Regions from separate parts of the Pseudoalteromonas sp. SG45-3 genome, predicted to be linked through region 1. Evidence: predicted binding sites of a transcription regulator. Region 1 holds the regulator's gene; each other region holds the start of a gene.
The links. The regulator sigma-54, encoded in region 1, starts transcription at its own class of promoters, with help from an activator protein. The targets are predictions, from matches to a motif close to GTTGGCACGNNNNTNGNNT.
Positions count from the first base shown of each region.

Region 2: the regulator sigma-54 is predicted to act here: its motif matches at 3,000-3,018, upstream of H5126_RS02895 (BON domain-containing protein).
Region 3: the regulator sigma-54 is predicted to act here: its motif matches at 2,481-2,499, upstream of H5126_RS05535 (amidase family protein).
Region 4: the regulator sigma-54 is predicted to act here: its motif matches at 2,438-2,456, upstream of fliE (flagellar hook-basal body complex protein FliE).

Region 1 covers NZ_JACJEN010000004.1:226,658-231,833, forward strand. The annotation lists gene H5126_RS07150 (KpsF/GutQ family sugar-phosphate isomerase) at 1-341, shown strand, start outside; gene kdsC (3-deoxy-manno-octulosonate-8-phosphatase KdsC) at 342-893, shown strand; gene lptC (LPS export ABC transporter periplasmic protein LptC) at 890-1,444, shown strand; gene lptA (lipopolysaccharide transport periplasmic protein LptA) at 1,434-1,979, shown strand; gene lptB (LPS export ABC transporter ATP-binding protein) at 1,976-2,701, shown strand; gene H5126_RS07175 (RNA polymerase factor sigma-54) at 2,771-4,270, shown strand; gene hpf (ribosome hibernation promoting factor) at 4,297-4,584, shown strand; gene ptsN (PTS IIA-like nitrogen regulatory protein PtsN) at 4,589-5,041, shown strand; gene rapZ (RNase adapter RapZ) at 5,060-5,176, shown strand, end outside.
Region 2 covers NZ_JACJEN010000002.1:104,161-109,336, reverse strand. The annotation lists gene H5126_RS02920 (DUF6641 family protein) at 1-315, shown strand, start outside; gene H5126_RS02915 (JAB domain-containing protein) at 318-746, shown strand; tRNA gene H5126_RS02910 (tRNA-Ile) at 970-1,046, opposite strand; partial or broken gene H5126_RS02905 (hypothetical protein) at 1,301-1,779, opposite strand; gene H5126_RS02900 (YqaE/Pmp3 family membrane protein) at 2,167-2,325, opposite strand; gene H5126_RS02895 (BON domain-containing protein) at 2,398-2,964, opposite strand; gene H5126_RS02890 (LiaF domain-containing protein) at 3,293-3,961, shown strand; gene H5126_RS02885 (VOC family protein) at 4,000-4,416, opposite strand; gene suhB (inositol-1-monophosphatase) at 4,660-5,176, shown strand, end outside.
Region 3 covers NZ_JACJEN010000003.1:235,839-241,014, forward strand. The annotation lists gene yddG (aromatic amino acid DMT transporter YddG) at 1-694, opposite strand, end outside; gene H5126_RS05525 (TetR/AcrR family transcriptional regulator) at 1,189-1,842, shown strand; gene H5126_RS05530 (putative 4-hydroxy-4-methyl-2-oxoglutarate aldolase) at 1,846-2,328, shown strand; gene H5126_RS05535 (amidase family protein) at 2,732-3,934, shown strand; gene H5126_RS05540 (gamma-glutamyltransferase family protein) at 3,931-5,176, shown strand, end outside.
Region 4 covers NZ_JACJEN010000013.1:31,320-36,495, reverse strand. The annotation lists gene fliG (flagellar motor switch protein FliG) at 1-334, opposite strand, end outside; gene fliF (flagellar basal-body MS-ring/collar protein FliF) at 327-2,045, opposite strand; gene fliE (flagellar hook-basal body complex protein FliE) at 2,066-2,398, opposite strand; gene H5126_RS14310 (sigma-54 dependent transcriptional regulator) at 2,555-4,021, opposite strand; gene H5126_RS14305 (PAS domain-containing sensor histidine kinase) at 4,018-5,130, opposite strand.

The DNA of each region.
Region 1 (5,176 bases):
CTATTATTGATGTTTCACAAACAGTTAAAGATGCTCTAATAGAAATGTCAGCTAAAGGATTAGGTATGACAGCCATTGTTGATGAAAATCAGCAACTCGTAGGGTTATTTACCGATGGTGACTTACGTCGCATTTTAGAACAAAGAATTGATATTCATACAACACAAATAGATGTTGTTATGACTAAGTCATGCACTACAGCTACACAAGATATTTTAGCCGCTGAAGCGCTCAATATTATGGAACGTAAACGTATAAATGGCCTAATCGTCGTCAATGAGAAAAACCAACCTATTGGCGCATTAAATATGCAAGACCTATTAAAAGCAGGAGTGTTATAAATGCAATTTGAAGAACTCTATCAACCGCTGAGCGATGATGCAAAAGCACGCGCTAAAAAAGTAAAACTACTTATATGCGATATTGATGGTGTATTTTCTGATGGCCGTATTTACCTTGGCAATCAAGGTGAAGAGCTAAAAGCATTTAATACAAAAGATGGTTTTGGCATTAAAGCACTTATAAACAGTGGCTTTGAAGTAGCTGTTATTACTGGTCGTCATTCACAGATAGTACAACAACGTATGAGCAGCTTAACCGTACAGCATATTTATCAAGGCCAAGAAAATAAGCTCATTGCCTATCAAGAATTAAAAGATAAACTCAACCTTAGCGATGAACAAATTGCTTATATTGGTGATGACGGTCCTGACATGCCTGTTATGGAGTTAGTAGGCTTTGCCGTTGCAGTAAATGATGCCCACCCTCTTATTAAGCGTTTGTCACATTATGTAACGCAAATGCCTGGTGGTTTTGGCGCTGTGAGAGAACTCACCGATTTGCTCATGCTTGAAAATGGTAAAGCATTGACTACACAAGGCACTAGTTCATGAATGCAGCGCGCATAATATTAAGCGTTTTATTCATTAGCTGTATGGTTTGGCTTTGGTACCCTTATTTTACACAAACAAATATTGTGCCTCAGGCTGAGCCTGAAGTTGTTGCTAAGCCTGATTACATAGCTATTGAGCTCAAACAGACAGCCTATGATGAGCAAGGTAAAATTAGCCACAAAGTCACTGCGGCTAAAATGGAGCTATACCAGCAATTAGGTTTCACGTTTTTTGAAAAACCCATTTTTACTTTATATAACGAGCAACAAACGTGGCAAATAAATGCAGACGAAGCAACATTATATGAAGATAAACAATTAATTTTAGAAGGTAATGTGGTTGCCAAAAATTTAACCGATAACGCCATGATAGACAAAATCAATGCTGATAATATTCAGGTTGATATAAAGTTATTAACAATGCGTTCGGAGCAACCCGTCATTATCACTGGACCCAATTTAAAAATCACCGGTAAAGGCCTAGAAGCCGACTTGAAAACCGAAGTGATAAAACTAATTAACCATACGCGAACCATATATTATGACCAATAAAATATTAAAATCACTTATAATTCCTACACTTATACTAGCGTTTAATAGTAGTGCTGCAGAGCAAAACACGCAACCTGCTGCCAATCAAATTTCAATAAGTGCCGACAAGCAAGAAGGTCAATTGAAAGCTAATGTGGGTATTTTTGAGAAAAACGTTGAGATTATTCACGGTAATCGCCGCATTACAGCCGATCGCCTAGAAGTACACAAACGTGATGAACTTGGTGATAATAAACAATTATTAATTGCCACAGGTAGCCCTGCGCACTTTGAAGAAAAGCAATCAGACGGCACGACTATGAGCGCCAGTGCTGACGAAGTACGTTATGATGTATCTAAGCGTTTTTTAACGCTTGTTGGTAATGCACAAGTTTCGCAAGCCGGACAAAAAATAAATGCTAAAAGCATTACCTACGACATAGAGCAGCAGCTCATCAGTGCCGAAAAAGATGAAAACTCAACTGACCGCGTTCACACAATTTTAGTACCGATCGAAGCTAAAAAAAGTAAAAAAGGCGATAAAGGTCAACCATGAGCACATTAAAAGCAGAACTATTGGCAAAAAGCTATAAAGGTCGTGAAGTTGTAAAAAACGTCGGCCTTGAAGTACAAGCTGGCAGTATAGTTGGCTTACTTGGCCCTAACGGTGCTGGTAAAACAACGACTTTTTATATGATTGTAGGGCTTGTTCCTAGCGACAAAGGTAAAATATCTATTGATGATAACGATATTACTCTTTTACCTATGCATAGTCGTGCTAGATTAGGCATAGGCTACTTACCACAAGAGTCATCGATTTTTAGAAAGCTGACTGTTTATCAAAACTTAATGGCCATTTTAGAAACACGCAAAGAACTAAATAAACAAGCCAGAGAAGACACGCTCAATAACTTATTAGATGAATTTAGCATACAACACATTCGTGATAGCCAAGGTATGGCATTATCGGGTGGAGAACGTCGTCGTGTAGAAATAGCACGAGCGCTGGCAGCAGATCCTAAATTTATATTACTGGATGAACCGTTTGCCGGTGTTGACCCTATTTCGGTATTAGATATAAAGAAAATAATAGAACATCTTAAAAATCGTGGGATTGGTGTATTAATTACCGACCATAACGTAAGAGAGACCCTTGATGTTTGTGAAAAAGCCTACATTGTTTCTCATGGGGAGCTGATTGCATCAGGTACTCCAGAACACGTATTAAATGATAAAACAGTACGCGATGTTTACTTAGGCGAGCAATTTAGGCTGTAACATTTACGCCATGTCTTTAAGCATCTGCTAGTATTAATTATAACAACATAAAAGGATTGTTAGAGATACATGAGGCAATCACTACAGCTGCGCATGGGCCAGCAACTTACAATGACTCCACAGTTGCAACAAGCTATTCGTTTGTTGCAACTCAGTACATTGGATCTCCAGCAAGAAATACAAGAAGCTCTCGACAGTAATCCACTATTAGAGGTTGAAGAGGCAGACTATTCCGAAGACGCTGCTGGTAAAAACGAGCAAAAAGCTGATACCGATGACATAACTGTTAGCGCATCTGCTGATGATGCTCCGAGCGAATATGAACAAGATACTGGTGAAGCACTTGCAAAAGACACGCTAAGTGACGACATGGCTATGGATGTTAGTTGGGATGAGTACATGAGTGCCGCTCCTGCAGCCTCATCAGGTCCAATGCCCGAAGACGAATCAATATACCAAGGCGCCTCTACTGAAACGCTCCATGAGTATTTAATGTGGCAATTACAACTAACGCCATTTAGCCCTACAGACGAAGCTATTGCTATTGCTATTGTAGAAGCTGTCGATGATTCAGGTATTTTAACACTAAGCTGCGAAGAGATTTTAGAAAGCTTTAATCAAGAAAACGAAGATGATAACGAAGTCGAACTTGATGAAATTGAAGCGGTATTAAAACGCATCCAACTGTTTGATCCTGTTGGTATTGCTGCACGTAGTTTACAAGAGTGTTTGTGTATTCAGCTTAATCAATTTGATAAAGAAACACCTTATATTAATGAAACGAAAATGATTTTAACCGAGCATATTGATCTATTAGCAGCTCGCGACTATCGTACATTAATGAAAAAAACTAAGCTCAAAGAAGAAGAGCTTAAAGAAGTAATGACACTAATACATACTCTCAACCCAAAACCTGCAGATACTATTGTAAGGGAAGAATCTGAGTATGTTATTCCTGATGTGTCAGTTAAAAAAATTAAAGGCCGCTGGGTTGTCGAATTAAACCCAGATAGCATGCCTAAAATTCGTGTTAATAGCCAATACGCAGCAATGTCTCGCACTGTAAAATCAAGTGGCGACAGCCAGTTTATTCGCTCACATTTACAAGAAGCTAAATGGTTTATTAAAAGCTTAGAAAGTAGAAACGACACGCTATTAAAAGTTACTAATTGTATTGTTAAGCAACAACAAGGCTTTTTTGAACATGGCCCTGAAGCCATGAAACCAATGGTTTTAAATGATGTGGCTGAAATGGTAGAAATGCACGAATCGACAATTTCGCGTGTTACTACTCAAAAGTACATGCATACACCCCGTGGTATATTTGAGCTTAAATATTTTTTCTCAAGCCATGTAAGTACTGAAAACGGTGGTGAATGTTCATCTACAGCAATACGTGCGCTTATCCGAAAATTAATCGCAGCAGAAAACTCAGCAAAACCATTGAGTGATAGCAAAATAGCGGATATATTGGCTGAGCAAGGAATTAAAGTAGCGAGACGTACAATCGCAAAATACCGCGAATCTCTTGCTATTCCACCGTCAAATCAGCGTAAAAGTCTGATTTAAGACGCTAAACTAAGAGGGTAATGCTTATGCAACTAAACTTAACTGGTCGTCACGTAGAATTAACCGATTCACTAAGAGACTATATTAATACTAAATTTGCGAAGCTTGAAAGACACTCTGATCATATTAATAATGTTCATGTCATTCTCGATGTAGAAAAATTAAATCAAAAAGCAGAAGCCACAATACACGTAAGCGGTGCTGAGCTATTTGCCTCTACAGAACATCAAGATATGTATGCCGCTATTGACTCGTTGATCGACAAGCTCGATCGCCAAGTAATCAAACACAAAGAGAAGCTTGCTCGACACTAATATGATGAAATTAAGTTCACTTATATGCCAGGACTGCAGCAAAGCTGCGGTCCTTTTTAATAGCAAAAAAAGAATTTTAGAGTTCATTAGCGAACTTGCTCACGACAAACTTCCGTATTTACCGCAACAAGATATTCTTAATGCTTTAATGAGCAGAGAGAAATTAGGTAGTACAGGTATAGGGCGTGGCATTGCTATTCCTCATGGAAGAATGAGCGGTGCAGAAGAGCCTTTGGCTTTAGTGCTCGTTAGCGAAACTCCAATAAACTTTGATGCAATCGATAATCGCCCTGTTGATATTTTTGTCGCACTCATCGTACCAGATGGCGATAACCAGCAGCACTTAAAGACTCTAGCAACCATTGCTGATAAACTAAACAACAAAGATTTTTGTAAACAGTTACGCAGTGCAAAATCTGATACTGAGCTTTACCAAGTTATTGTCGATCAATCATAGTTTTATAAAGGGTGTTAAATGGAGTTAATTATCATAAGCGGCCGTTCTGGTTCTGGAAAGTCGGTTGCTTTGCGCGTTGTAGAAGATTTAGGTTATTATTGCGTAGATAATATTCCAGTAAACCTACTACCTTCA
Region 2 (5,176 bases), on a different contig from region 1:
GCTTGCTTATTGGAAAGTGAGGTGTATACCGCTTATAAAGAGGTTTGGATAAACGATGGTATTACCGGAGAGAAGAAACGAGTAAAGCAACCTAAGAAGCTAAGACAGTGGTTCTATCAAGTGAATGATACTTGGTTCTTTGAAATAAAGTATGGCAACAAGTCATTGGAATTACAGAAAGGCAAAGTTGCGATTGAAGTGGGTAAGCAAGAAAATTTACTAACAACAATCGACACCTTAATTCAGGCTGTTGAAAAAGGAGAGTTAGATACTCAGCTAAAAGCCGTTACTGGACCAAGAAAAGCAAAGGTCTAGGCGTGGCTATATTACGTGAAATAAGCTGTGTCTATACCTTTAGGGAAGTAGATGATGATATTTTGAATGTAACACTTGATAGTCCAGAGAAGGTCTATCAAGTGTTTAAGCATTTGAAACATGAAACCAAAAAGCGTTTTATCGTGGTGAACTTGAACAGCCAGCATCAAATCATCAATTATGAAGTTATAGCGATTGGCGCGGTAAATCAGATATCACTTCGTTCGGCTGAAGTATTGAGAACAGCCATTTTAATTAACGCACCAGCTATTATTCTAATTCATAACCATTCATCAGGTGATCCAAAACCAAGCCCGCAGGATTTTCATTTTACCGAGCAAATTAAACAAGCCGCAAAGATGTTCAGTATCGATGTGCTTGACCATGTTGTTATTGGATATGAGAGTTTTGATAGAGCTGTCAGAGATTAAGCCCTGTTAAAATCAGGGTTTCAACCAAATTCATAGTTACCAAAAAATTACACGAATTTCGTTACTAGGGGCGATCCCCAATCAAACGTGGCTACTTTTTAAAATGTAATTTAGGGAAAATAGAGGTGGTCCTAGTTGACCTTGGTCGGGATTGGCGACTTATCTGGTAAAACAGAAAATAGTGAGAAGTTATTCACCATCTAGCCCACGTATTTAGTGGAGATGGTGGCCCCTCCCAGACTCGAACTGGGGACCTAACGATTATGAGTCGTGTGCTCTAACCAACTGAGCTAAGGGGCCAACTTTTATATAACTGCAAAGCAGTTAATTTTTGAAGCGTTTAGTCACAGAGCGACTAAAGCGGGTTGCAGTATAAAAACTTTTTAGGTGCTTGTCACTACCAAAAACCTTTATTTTAACAATCAACAAGCTAACTGCTTAAATAGTAATCTTTTAAGTGGGCATAAACATAAAATGTAAGATATTTACCGTGCTATTCACTGCATTAAATTATAAACAAAACCTATCCCATATAGTCTTTTATATTTAACCCTCTACTTTTTAAGCAAAGCTAACATATATGTGTAGGCATACAAGGCTGTAAAAATATGCTTGGGGCTACTGTCAGTGCCAGATTAGGTGTCTGATTAACTACATTCACCATAATCACTAAGCTCGATTGAACAGTAATCGGAATAATAGGCGCAAAAAGTACGCCTGCTATTTTTTTATTACTTAAATACGAGGCGCTAGAGTTAATTGCATTATTAAAACTTTGTCGTATTGCGACGTTTTGTGGTGTTTTAGAATGAAACATACAAATAATTGGAGTTACGAACGCAAGCGTTACATAACTAAACTTATACTTGTTGACGACCTTTTCTAAAATAAAGGTAAAAAACAGCGTTACAAATCCACTATACAACCCTTGCACTAATGCAGCTTGAAAAGTGACCGATTTAGCAATGTCTGCCGCACTATTTGCCCAGAAGGCCCAACTAAAATAAAAAATGAATGACACAACGCCTGACATTATAAGTCGAATATTCAATTAACTACCTCAACATGCCTAAAAACCTAGTTTAATGATAACACTAGAAGTGAAGGTAATATTGTCACTAAATAATAAGGTATTTGATTGTATATTATGGATGTATAAACACACTAATGTTGAAGATTTCCTAAATGGCATCAAATCAGAATCTGAGCGCGACTGTTAGCTGGAAAGCTTATTAGTAAACAATAAGTATAGTTTTAAAATAATATTGGGAGTGAGTTAAGGAAGTGAATTAATGAGTTGAAGAGCTTTAAAAATTGGATTTAACCTAAAAACTATCTAAAAACTAATATTGTGAGCCGATCGGTACTGAAGTATTTAGCTAAACCTCAGTAGTCGGCTTACACAATATATAATCTGTCATTATTTTTTCGCAATAATGTAGATTGCATGTATTAACCCTGGGAAATAACCTAGCAGTGTTAATAGAATATTTAACCAAAAATGCATACCTAAGCCAACTTGCAAAAACACACCTAATGGCGGTAATAAAACCGAAAGTATTATACGAATAATATCCATGATCAAACTCCATTTAAATTAAACATTGAAAAGACTTAAAGCCCAGTATTACTGGGCCTTAACTATACTGTATTATTCAGCAACAATAGCTAGTTTATCAACTACGTCGCGAACATCTTCAGCATTTTTAGCAATTTTAACTGCTAGTTGCTTTTCAGCTTCAGACTCTACAGAGCCATTCAGAGTTACCACACCGTTGTCGGTATCAACATCAATGTCTGTACCACCTACTTCTGAGTCAAACAGGAAGCGAGTTGTGATTACAGTGGTGATTTTAGCGTCCGTTAGGTCGTTATCATCATCGTCCATCATGTCGTTGCTTTTATCTTCGGTGTCCATGCTTTTAACAACAGTAAGGCTGTTATCAACATCAGTTACACCATCTAGGCTAAGTACAAGTTCTTCTGCTAGCTCTTTATCGAGTTCGCTATTAACTTTACCTGTAAGTACTACCTTGCCATTTTTTACATCAGTGTTAATGTCAAAGTTGTTTAGATTAGTGTTCATAAGTAGAACGGTTTCTGCCTTACCATCAATCCAAGCATCTTTACTTTCGTTTTCCCAGCTGTTTGCTTGGGCACCCATAGCCGTAGTACCAAGAACTAGAGCTGCGATAATAGATTTGTTAAATGTTTTCATAATCTTTCTCCTTTTGATTAAAGACACTTTAACTAATGCGAGCTTCAGGCCAACTTTATTTATACTTAAAATTCAAAGACTTGAATTAATTAAAAGATAAAACCTTATCTATGTTTGTGTAACTATTTACAGGCTACTCGGTAAAACTTTCTCAAATAGTGAAAATAGCTAGATAATTGCTCTTTTGGTTAATCTATCGTTAATATAACAAAACAAAAAACACCGTTAAATAATAACCAATTGATTATTAATGAAATTATATTTGGTACGCGGTTTGCAATCTAACTACAAGAGCAGTATCAATAGTAAATATAAGAAGGAATAACTCATGTCTGTAAAAGTTGAAGACCGCCCAATAGAGCAAGTACGCGAACAAGTGATTGATCAATTAATTTATAATTACAGTCATGGTGTTATTTCTGTTGATGCATTCGAAAGACGTTTAGATAATGCGATGGATGCATCTAATAACGAAGCACTGCTAGCCTTAGTAGAAGACTTAACACTTAATACCGATCAGCAATATAAAGCAGAAAAACAATCGCAATTTACACCACATTATAGTGCACAGCAAAACAGTGATGATGATTTTACATTACGCAGTATTTTAGGATCTAACGAGCGAAGTGGTCAGTGGGTTGTACCAAAAAATATATATTTGAGTAACTTTATGGGATCGGTGGTGCTTGATTTTACCGATGCTATTTTTGCGCATCAAAATGTAACTATTCACGTTAACTGTATTTTTGGTAGCGATGAAATTTACGTACCAGAGCATGTCAATGTAGTGTCTAAAATGTTTTGTATTTTAAGTAGCCTTGAAAATAAATCTGTGTCGCTTAACAAACGCCAAGGCCCTACAATTCATATTGAAGGAAAGGCAGTAATGGGCTCGGTTGAAGTGAAAATAAAGCGCACAATTAAAGAAAAATTTATGAGCTTTGCAAATGAGCTAAAAACCCAGTTTGGCACGGGTAATAATAACCGCTCACTATAATTGAGTAGCAGCACTTTAGCGTGCTGCTTAGTATTTTATTATAAATCGTTATTTCGCTCGCTTGGTATATCACTTAAATACTCTACAAACTCAACTTCAAACCCTGCAGGATCAATAAAGTAGACATTCTTTCTGAAAGGATTTTCGCTACCTTGCTTGCTTAGAGTAAAACCCGCTTTATTTAAGCGCATTACTACTGCGCTTAAATTATTAGTTACATAAGCAAAGTGTGCAAAACCAATTTGATGGCCCGATAAGTTTCTGTTTTCACCTTCACCATGACTGCTTATCGCAATGTAATGCGTGTCATCTCCAAAGTGTACCCAGCGTCTTGGTTTTCCATGCCAATCGCCTCTGCCCTCACTTCTAATCGACCAATGTGGAAATACAGCGCGATAAAATGTAAGCATACTATCTATATCACTCGCGACTAAGTTTACGTGCTCTAAATACATAATGTTATCCTATCAGTTAAGTTAGGAGCACGATAAAACCTCAAGTTAACTTTAGGTAAAGTGTTATTTAAAATTAATTTATTTAAATGCAGATAATTATTTTTTAAAAATATATAAACTTTTCAATCTTGTATAAAAAACAAACACAAGTATTTGGGGTTTATTGTTTACTTTATGGCAAAAGTCGCTAAAATACGCCGGCTGAAATATATAAACGTTCTTTTACAACCCAAAGGTAATACCATGCATCCAATGTTAAACATTGCGGTTCGCGCTGCGCGCAACGCAGGCAAAATTTTACTTCGCGCAAGTGAAGATTTATCAAAAGTTGAAGTGCAACAAAAAGGCGCTAACGACTTAGTAACTAACATTGATAAAGAAGCCGAAGCCGTAATTCGTGACACTATTTTACAGTCTTACCCTACTCACTCAATTGTTGGTGAAGAACTAGGTGAGCATAAAGGCAAGGATGATGATTACCAATGGATTGTAGATCCTATCGATGGAACAACTAACTTCATCAAAGGTATCCCTCATTACGCGGTTTCTATCGCACTTAAAGTTAAAGGTCGTTTAGACCAAGCTGTTATTTATGATCCAATTCGTGGTGAGCTTTTCACTGCATCTCGCGGTCAAGGCACTCAGTTAAACAGTAAACGTCTACGCGTTAGCAAAACTACGGTTCTTGCAGGCACTGTACTTGCTACTGGTTTCCCTTTCAAAAACAAAAACCACATGGATGCATACACTGAAGCGTTTA
Region 3 (5,176 bases), on a different contig from region 1:
CGCTCCCCACTACTACACCAGCTAATAGCAATGTTATGCTTGAGCCCAGTGAAAACGTTAATGGCGCTTCATTACTAAAACCATATTGCGCCCACAAGCTCATTGCCGTAACCGCAAAAAATAACGTAATGGCATTTTTACCATTACTCAGCTTTTGCGTTACTACGCAATAAATAGCCCATATAAACGCTGCAGCTAATGCCATTAAGTAAGTAGCAGGATTATCAGCAAAGTTAGTAACAAGCGTATCGAGTGACATTTTTTGATCGCCTGTAATACACCAAGCAACCCCTAAAAAAGCAATGATCATGCTTGGGTAAACCCAGTAACTTACTTTTTTACGACCAATAATAATAGAGAGCAATATAGTCAGCGTGGGCCATAAATAATTAATAACCGCCATTTCCATTGCCTGATGACGGCTGTTTGCCATACCAATAGAAAGCGCCAAGCAAATTTCGTACGATACAAATAATAAAGTACCTATTACCAAGTAACGTTTCGAAAAACCACTAAACTTGGGCACTCCCATAACCAAAATTAAAAATATCGCACTGACAGAATACATAGCCGCCGCACCACCAATGGGGCTAAACAACTCAGAAATATCCCGTAGTAATGCAACTAAGCAACTCCACAGTAATATGGCCGCGACTCCATAAAGCGTGTATTTATTTTTGCTTATAAAATCCATTTGCCAATCCAAAAGTACTACTCGTAAATTTGAAACTAAACTAACAGTAATTATTTAATTAAACAATAAGGGTCTGTTGTTCTTTCAAGGTTGAATTTGCAGCAGTCTGTTTGGTATTTAGGCAAGGCAGAGCCTATATAGTGTGGTTATTCCCCATTAATGGGCGATAACGTAGCATTAATGCCAAACAGGCGCTGCCCAAAGGGTTCTTCCTAGGGGCTACTTACTCTTTGTTGCCTACATGGATGTAGGTAAGGGGCGTGAGCAGGACGCGGAAGCTTTGCTCGGTTTTTACTTAGCCCACTAGGTTACAAATCTCGCGCCGCGATTAAATAGCCCCTAGTTTGAACAAATTTTAATCCGCAAAGATCAACAGACCCTAAAGTTAATAGCTTAAACCTCTCATTTGTTTTTAGCATTCACCCTTTTTAGTAATTGACCTTTTGGTCAGTAAAGCTACAATCAATCAATACGTTAAACACGCAAACTTTATAATGACCACACAAATAAAGCCAAATAAAAAAGAAGTCACACGCGAGAAAAACCAAAAACTAATTTTAGATGCCGCCGAGCAATTGTTTTCGCAATTAGGTTACGACGGAGCAAGTATGAGCATGGTTGCTAAAGAAGCGCAGGTGCCAAAAGCTAATATTTTGTATTACTTTAAAAGTAAGGATGGTCTGTACGAGTCTGTGATTGACCGCATAATAGCTAATTGGAACTTAGGGCTCGATAACGTCACAATTAACGACGATCCAGCTACCGTGCTTTATAACTATATTAAAAGCAAAGTAATACTGGCCGTAAATCAGCCAATGCAATCTCGCTTATTTGCCAGTGAAATACTGCGCGGTGCACCCTATTTACAAAACTACTTTAGAACCAATACCCGCCCTTGGGTTAAACAAAAGGTTGATGTACTTCAAGCATGGATGGACGCTGATAAAATGGATAAGGTTGATCCCTACCATTTGCTCTTTACTATTTGGTCTACCACGCAATATTACGCCGACTTTCAGGCTGAGGTTTTACTCGTAATGAACAAATTAGAGTACGACGAAACCGATGTGGCACAAATTACGCAATCAATTGCCCACATAATTTTAAAAGGTATTGGTCTTAAAATACCTGAGCAAAGTGAGACTTAACCCATGACATCCTTTACTACACCCGATTTATTTGACGATCATCGCGATAACGTGCAAGTAGCAGACAGCGGCCTTTATCACTTTGGTAAAAAAACCACGTTTTATGGCAAAGTAGTTACCGTTACCTGCCCAGAAGACAACTCTTTTGCCGCCGATATATTGCATGAAAATGGTGAAGGTAAAGTATTGGTTATAAACGGGTTTTCGAGCAAACGCTTTGCGTTTATAGGCGATATTATGGCCGAGCGTGCCTTAAGTAATGGCTGGGAAGGCGTAATAATAAATGGCTGTTGCCGAGATATAGAAATACTCGCCACGATGAACTTACCTGTAATGGCGCTAGGTTCTACACCGCGTAGTACCTTAAAGCGCGGCTTTGGTGATAAAAACCAAGCTGTTACCATGCTTAGCACTACTATTGAACCTAACGATTGGGTTTACGCCGATATTAACGGTTTAATCATCAGTAAAACGCCCCTTATTTAGCACTCAAAGCCATATAAATAAAGACCAACTTGGTGCATCTGCGCACCAAATTGGTTTGTTTTAGCTCATTTTAATCTCACTATTTCTACAGCCCACACTTACAAATCTCATACAACCCACTAAATCCTGACCAGTTGGACAGGATTTTAATTTATGGCATTCCTCTTGCTTAGTCTAAGCACTATAAAATCAAAACTACCGATTAAAAAGCGGAGTTATACCAATTGCATTAAATTAGTGATCTATTATAACGCGAAGAAAATGACGCAGTGAGTGCGCTATTTAATCCGATAAAATGATCATGTTTTTAATAAAATTGGTATTCATAATAACCAGCCCGCTTTTTAATCACTCTTAACTTAATAAGTAAGTACTTGGTCAGTTTTATAATAATGAGCTGCAAATGAGTGATAAAAAAAACAACAAAGGTATATTTTGCAATCACGGTCCTACCCTGTGGCAAACAAACCACTCTGGAGTGCTTGCAAACAATCGCTTAGCTGTAAAAGATGTATTTGCAGTAAAGGGCGAGCGTAACAGCGCAGGCAACCCACACTGGTTTAAAACAGCTAAACCGGCTCAAAATACGGCAAGCTCGGTTAATAAGCTCATGACCGCTGGTTGTAACTTTATAGGCTTTACCCATACTGACGAGCTGGCTTATAGCTTAGAGGGTAATAATATACATTATGGCGCTGCGCAAAATCCTAAATTAAAAGGGCATGCTTGCGGTGGTTCGAGTATGGGGTCTGCTGCTGCAGTTGCTGCTAACTTAGCTGATATTGGCTTAGGCACCGACACCGGCGGCTCAATTAGAATACCCGCCAGCTATTGTGGTTTATATGGCATAAGGCCAAGCCATAACGTGATTGAAAAAGACGGCCTAATACCGTTGGCTCCGCCTTTTGATACCATAGGTTGGCTTACCCAAAGCGCCGAGCTATTAAGCGATGTAGGTAATGTACTGCTACCAAATCAAGCTATTAATAACGTTGATACCTTAGTTATTTGCGAGCCGTTATTTGAACTCGTTGACCCTGTTTTACAAGCCCCACTTAAACAATTGCTTGAAAAAACCAAGCCTAATTTTAAGCACCATAAAGAATTTGAACTACCTAACAGCAGCTTATTAAATGAACTTGCTGATAGTTTTAGAGTACTGCAAGGGCGAGCAATCGCAAAAACGCATAAAGACTGGCTTCAATTGCCGGGGCAACTTCCCCAGTTTGCTCCAGCAATTGCGGCACGTTTTAATATGGCGCTTGCCCTAACTGTTCAAGAAGAACAAGAAGCACTAAAAGTACAAACCCAATGGCAAACACTAATAGCTAAAAACCTAAATACAAACAGCTGTTTATTTTTGCCAACCACCCCCACAACCGCACCTAAATTAGGCGCCGACACAAGCGCCTTACGCATGCAAATTATTACGCTTTCGGCAATTGCAGGGCTTAGTGGCTCAGCGCAAGTGCATTTACCGCTGGCTGATTTAGCAAATGATCATCCGTATGGTTTTTCATTAATGATGAGCCACGGTAACGATAAAAGCCTACTTGCTTGCGTTAAGCACCTAGCTGCACACTTTAAACAGGACACACCGGTATGACCACACACAACATTGCATTTACCGCGCCTCATTTTTCGGCCACTGAGGCGGGTATAAATATACTAAAACAAGGCGGTACAGCTACCGAGGCTATGGTAGCGGCTGCCGCTGCTATTAGCGTTGTATATCCACATATGAACTCAATTGGTGGCGACAGCTTTTGGCTTATCGATAACCCAAACCAAAAAACGCCTACCGCTATTGACGCCTGCGGCCCTGCAGCAACTAATACAACGCCCTATAACTCGCTCGCGCAAATACCAGAGCGCGGCGGGTTAAGCGCACTGACTCAAGCGGGTACAATTCGCGGTTGGCAAAAGGCGCTTGAACTAGATGAGCACGCAGCACTAGCACTGTCACAAATTTTAGCACCCGCTATTGAGCTTGCGCGCGAGGGCTTTACAGTTACAAAAAGCTTGCAAGCAGGCTGCGAAAAACTAGCCACTGCTAACAATACCAATGAGGCGTTTAAAAGCCTCTACATACCCAATGGCAAGCCCTTACAAGCAGGCCAGCATTTTAAAAACCCTAAACTTGCAGCAACGTTTGAATACCTAGCAAAACATGGCTTAAACGCATTTTATGAAGGCGCACTTGCCAACTCATTTGCCGCCGACTTAGCAAAAGCAGGCAGCTCAATTACCGCAGGTGACATTGCAAATACTAAAGCCGAGGTAGTTACTGCGCTAAATGCAAACCTCAGTGGTATTGATTGCTACAACTTACCCGCGCCAACACAGGGCGTGCATTCACTACAAATAATTGGTGCCGTAAATAAGTTAAAGCATTTAGCTAAAACCGATGCCGACTGGACACATTTAATTGTTGAGGCAACTAAACAAAGCTTTACCCATCGCCCTACCCTTTGGGCTGACCCTGAAGCATTAGGAGACGATTATAAAAACGCACTAACCGATAATCGCTTAAGCGAACTTGCTAACAATATTGATATGGCCAAAGCCAAAAAATGGCCATTTAACGCAGAGCCTGGCGATACTGTGTGGATGGCAGCCAGAGATAAAAACGGGCAATTAGTCAGCTTTATTCAAAGCATTTACTGGGAATTTGGCAGCGGAATATTAATGAGTGAAGGCGGCTTTGTGTGGAATAACCGTGGTTTAAGCTTTAGTTTAAACAATCAAGATACCAACGCCCTTGCCCCAAATAAAAAGCCCGCTCATACACTTAACCCAGCACTGGCAAAGTTTAGCGATGGTCGTCGACTTGCTTACGGAACAATGG
Region 4 (5,176 bases), on a different contig from region 1:
CAATTTGGTCAATAAGGCTAGCGGCTTTGTCTTCACCAAGTGCTGCTGTAAGCGCTTTTTTAATAAAGTCTTCTGACTGAAAACCAATGGTACTAAAGCTTTGAATTTGTTCTATAAACAAGTTGTGTACAGCGCTAATTTTAGCTTGAGATAAATCCTGTAGCCCAGCCATTGCCATACCCACTTTTTGCACCTGTTTAGGTTCTAAGTGTTTAAGGATTTGCGCGGCATCTTCTTCTGATAAACTCAAAAGTAATATAGCGGCTTTATCTACCCCATCTAGCTTATCAACATCAAAGGCTGGCGGGAGTTGTTTTTGTTCTTGATCAGTCATCTTCTGTTAACCACGCTTTCACTACTTGTGATGATAGTTCTGGTTCGTTAGCTACAAGGGCACGAATTGCTTTAAGTAAATCTTCGTCGCCATGTAAATCCGGTAACTGCAGTGTACCATCACTTGAGAAACCAACCGAAGCAGAATCAAAGTCTTTATTTAGCATATCAAGTGTATTGTCGCCAATATCTACGCCTGAACTTAATGCATCTTCGTCGTATTCTTCTAGTGTATCGTCTGGGTAAATTAAGCGCTTAAGCATTGGTTTTACTACTGCCATTATCAATACAATGATAACTAAGGCGCCTAGTACAAGGCGGGCTATTTTCATAAACCAGTCTTGTTCCCACAGTGGCACTTCTATTGCTAAATTTGTTGCTTCACGTACAAACGGCACTGTTACTACTTCAAGTGCATCACCACGTTGCATATCAAAACCTACACCACCTTGTAATAAGCGACGAATATTTGACAATGCCTCTACCGAGCGCGGGGCCATAGTTGTTTCGCCGTTTTCTCCCACTTTAGGGACATAGTCAACAGCAACTGACACACTTATTCTGCGTATTACACCACTTTGCTGGCGCTTGTGAGAAATAGTTGTATCGAGTTCATAATTACGTGTTGCTTCTTTGTGGCTACGTGTTGGTGACGTAGCTGTGCCTGCGCCGCCTTGTCCTGCAACTTCAGGGATGTTTGAGTTTAGCGGTGGCTGATTTGTAAGCGCACCAGGAATACCAACAGCTAAACCACCAATGTTATTTTCTTCAAATGTGGTTTCGCTTCTAACCGCTGGTAGGTCTGGGTTATAACGCTTTTGAGTTTCCTCAACTGAGCTAAAGTCCATGCTCAAATCAACTTGAGCTGTATAGTTTGCAAGCCCAACAACCGGTATTAAAATACTGTCTATTTTTTCAAGATACTCTTGTTCGCGCTTGCGTTCTAAATCGTATTCTTTACGAGAGCGTGCTGCTAATGAGCTTTGCGAACCTGAATTTAATAATCGACCATTTTGGTCAGTAACTGTAACACGTGCAGGCTCTAAGCCTTGTACTGCTGAAGCAATCATATCAACAACAGAGTCTACTTCTTCACGGTCAAGTGAGCGGCCACGCTTAAGTGTTAATACAACAGTAGCGGATGGTTTTTTCTCTCTGCGGGCAAATACGTTTTCTTTAGGGATGGCTAACAATACTTTGGCGCGAGTAATGTTATTTAGCTCTTCAATGGTGCGGGCAAGTTGTTGCTCGCGGCCATGTTTAAGGCGTTCGCGCTCTAAGCGTTGGCTTACACCAAAGCCCATATCTTGCATAATTATGTCAGAGCCAGATGCAGGGCCTTGCTCTAACCCTTCGCGGGTCATTAGCAATTTAATGTTTTGGTATTCGCTTTCATCAACCGATACAACATTGCCATCAAGTTGATATTCAATTTTTTGCGCATCTAAAAAGTCTAATGTTTGAATAAGCTCTTCTGTTTGCATTTTGCCTAACGGGCGCATATCTGGCTGACGAGCCCAAATAATAATAAAAATCGCGATAGCTAAACAAATAGCCAATGCTATAACCAATGTTACTTGGCGCAATACATCAACACCATTTAAAGCACTTAAGTAGCCTGACTTTTGTTCTTGTTGATCATCACCACCACCACTTTGGTCAATACCGCCACCAGCAAGTGCTAGGTCTGTAGATTGGTTAGATTGCGCCACAATAATTCTCCACTACCTAATTAAACAGGCATGTTCATGATTTCTTTATAAGCTTCAACAAGTTTATTACGAACCTGTACTGTAGCCTCAAAAGCAACTGACGATTTTTGAGAAGCAATCATCGCCTCAGCAAGAGATACACTTCGATCCCCCATCTCAACTGCTGTTACTTTTTGCGCGGCATCTTGTTGTAACCCGTGCACTGAATTTATTGCATCACTTAGCATATCGCCAAATTGTGCTGTAGAAGTAGACTGCACCTGAGTTGGCAGTTTATTAGTTTGATTATTACGGCCGGCTTCTAAAGCCATTGATTGCATTTCTTGAAATACAGCACTGTTTTGAATTTTCATAATTTATCTCTGACACGCAGTGAACTCTTACAAGTAATAAAGCACAAAGCATGCCAAATAATTAATCATTAAAATACAGTAGGTTAACTTTAATTTGTGTGAGTCAGAGTTTTGACAACCCTAAGCTCGCAGCGCAAACTTAGGGTTTATAGGAGGTTATGCAGGAAGTGAAATACCTAAATCGCGCATTTGCGCTAGTTTATAACGTAAAGTTCGTGGGCTTATACCCAACGTTTCAGCAACGTCTTTACGCTTACCTTGGCAACGTGCAAGGGTTTCTAAAATAATACGATGCTCTTTGTCTTTAAGCTCATCTTTATAGCTACCGGTATCTGCCGCTAGCAAACCTTGATTAGGCTCATCCTCAGCATGCAATTTTTCATCATAATATGCAGAGCTTAACGTGCTTTTATCAACACCTTTATCTGCATGAGCTAATTCTGTTGGCGATACGGTTTGCGCCGGTGCCAATGAAGGCTCCATAACAAAGTTATTAGATACTAAGTTTTCGATAAAAATAGCATGCTCGTTTATTGTATCGCCACTTCGCAGTATAAGTGCACGCTGTATAACGTTATCAAGTTCGCGCACATTACCAGGCCACGCGTGAGCCAGTAACTTTTGCTCGGCAGCTTTATCTAAATACGCCATAGGCTCCTTGCTTTTACTTATATGGCGCTCAATTAAATGCTTAGCCAATACAATAATATCGCCAGGGCGTTGGCACAATGGACGCCACATAAGTGGAAAAACATTAAGCCTGTAATATAAATCTTCCCTAAACTGATTTTCAGACACGGCTTCTTTTAAATCACGATTACTGGTTGCCAAAATACGTACATCGAGCTGAATTGTTTTACGCCCCCCTAAACGCTCTACTTCACGTTCTTGCAGTACGCGTAAAAGTTTAGCTTGTAGTCCTAAGTCCATTTCAGTAATTTCATCAAGTAAAATAGTACCGCCTTGTGCTTGCTCAAACTTACCCGGACATGCTTGAATCGCCCCCGTAAAAGCCCCTTTTTCGTAACCAAATAACGTGGCTTCGAGCATATTTTCAGGAATAGCCGCGCAGTTAATCGCTACAAATGGCTCATTACATCGGCTCGACTTATCATGAATATAACGCGCAAGTACTTCCTTACCCGAACCACTTGGGCCAAGTACCATTACACTTGCATCAGAGCGTGCTACTTTACTTGCAAGCTCCAATAATTGAATACTAGTTGGATCAGCAACAACGGGGCCGTCGGTTTCTTTTGCTTTTTCAGGCAAATAACGGCTCACCATATTTAACAGCACTTCAGGTGCAAATGGTTTTGCCATGTAGTCAATTGCACCTAGGCGCATGGCCTCTACCGCATCGTCAATTGTGGCATACGCCGTCATCATCAATACAGGTAAATCAGGGTGGTTTAATTTAATACTGCGTAGTAAATCAAGTCCACTCATTGCGCCCATTTGCACGTCGCTTACAACAAGCGAAAATTGATCTTTTTTAAGCAGTAACATTGCTTGCTCAGCACTGCTCGCTGCAACACATTCAATACCCGACATTTCAAGGGTATCTATTAAGGCTTCACGAAGCCCTGCGTCATCTTCGACAACTAAAATAGTGTTACTCATAATGACCCCTCTAATTTAGATGTTGCCTTAATAGGCAGTAACAAGCTAAAGCAGGCACCACCATGCGTATTATTAGTCACATCAACACGGCCTTGGTGCGCACTAGCCACCGAACTCACTACAGCAAGCCCTAAACCTGTGCCCTGACTTTTTGTAGTAAAAAATGGTTCAAAAATTTTATCGCTTTGGCTTAAATCAACACCTGGGCCGTTGTCGCTCACACTAATACGAACCATATCTAAATCTTTTAAATCTCTTTGTGCGCTAATTTTTACTTTTGCGCCACCGCCAATAACTTGAATACTATTGTGCACTAGATTTTGAATAGCACTGGCCAATGCCGTTTTATTACCAACTATTTGTATATCGGGTTCTGGTAAGCTTACATCTAGCTCACTTTCATTAAGTGCGACCATCGCATCAGCACCTGCTTTAACTTCGGTTAAAAGCTGCTGCATTGAAACTTGCTCAACAACTTGCTGATCGCCACTTTTAGCAAATAACAGCATGTCGTTTACTTGAGTTTCTAAATCTTTTAAACGCGACATTAACTTTGTTTGAAAATTATCGCGAGATGCTTCGGGTAAGCGCTTTGACCCTAAATTAGCAGCATAAAGCATAGCGGCTGAGAGCGGCGTACGGACTTGATGCGCTAATGATGCAACCATTTTGCCCAGCGCGCTTAATCGCTGCATATGTGCAACACGTTTTTGTAAGCGGCGAGTTTCGGTTAAATCCGTCATTAAAATAAGTTGCCCAGGCTCTGGTGCTAAAGCAGTAATATCAAGTTTTATTAGGCGTCCGTCTTTTAAAGACACTTCATGGCCATCATCTTGATGTGGCCTAAAAGAGCGCTGAATAACATTAAACCAGCGTTCGCCTTCAAGTGGCTCGCCAAGCATATCAATCGCTATTTGATTCGCTTTTGCAATCAACCCTTTGCCATCAAGTACAACCACGCCTGCTGGCATGGTATCAACCAAATGCGAAAGCCAACTTGCTTGCTTGCGCAGATCGCTTAATTCACCAATGTACTCCTCTTGAAGTAAACATGGGTTATACTGATTTGCAGAAAAAAACTGTGGTTTTAGCACGCTAGCAAGGGCCATAATCAAATCTCGAATTGATGTAGATACATGTCTAAATGCACGATTT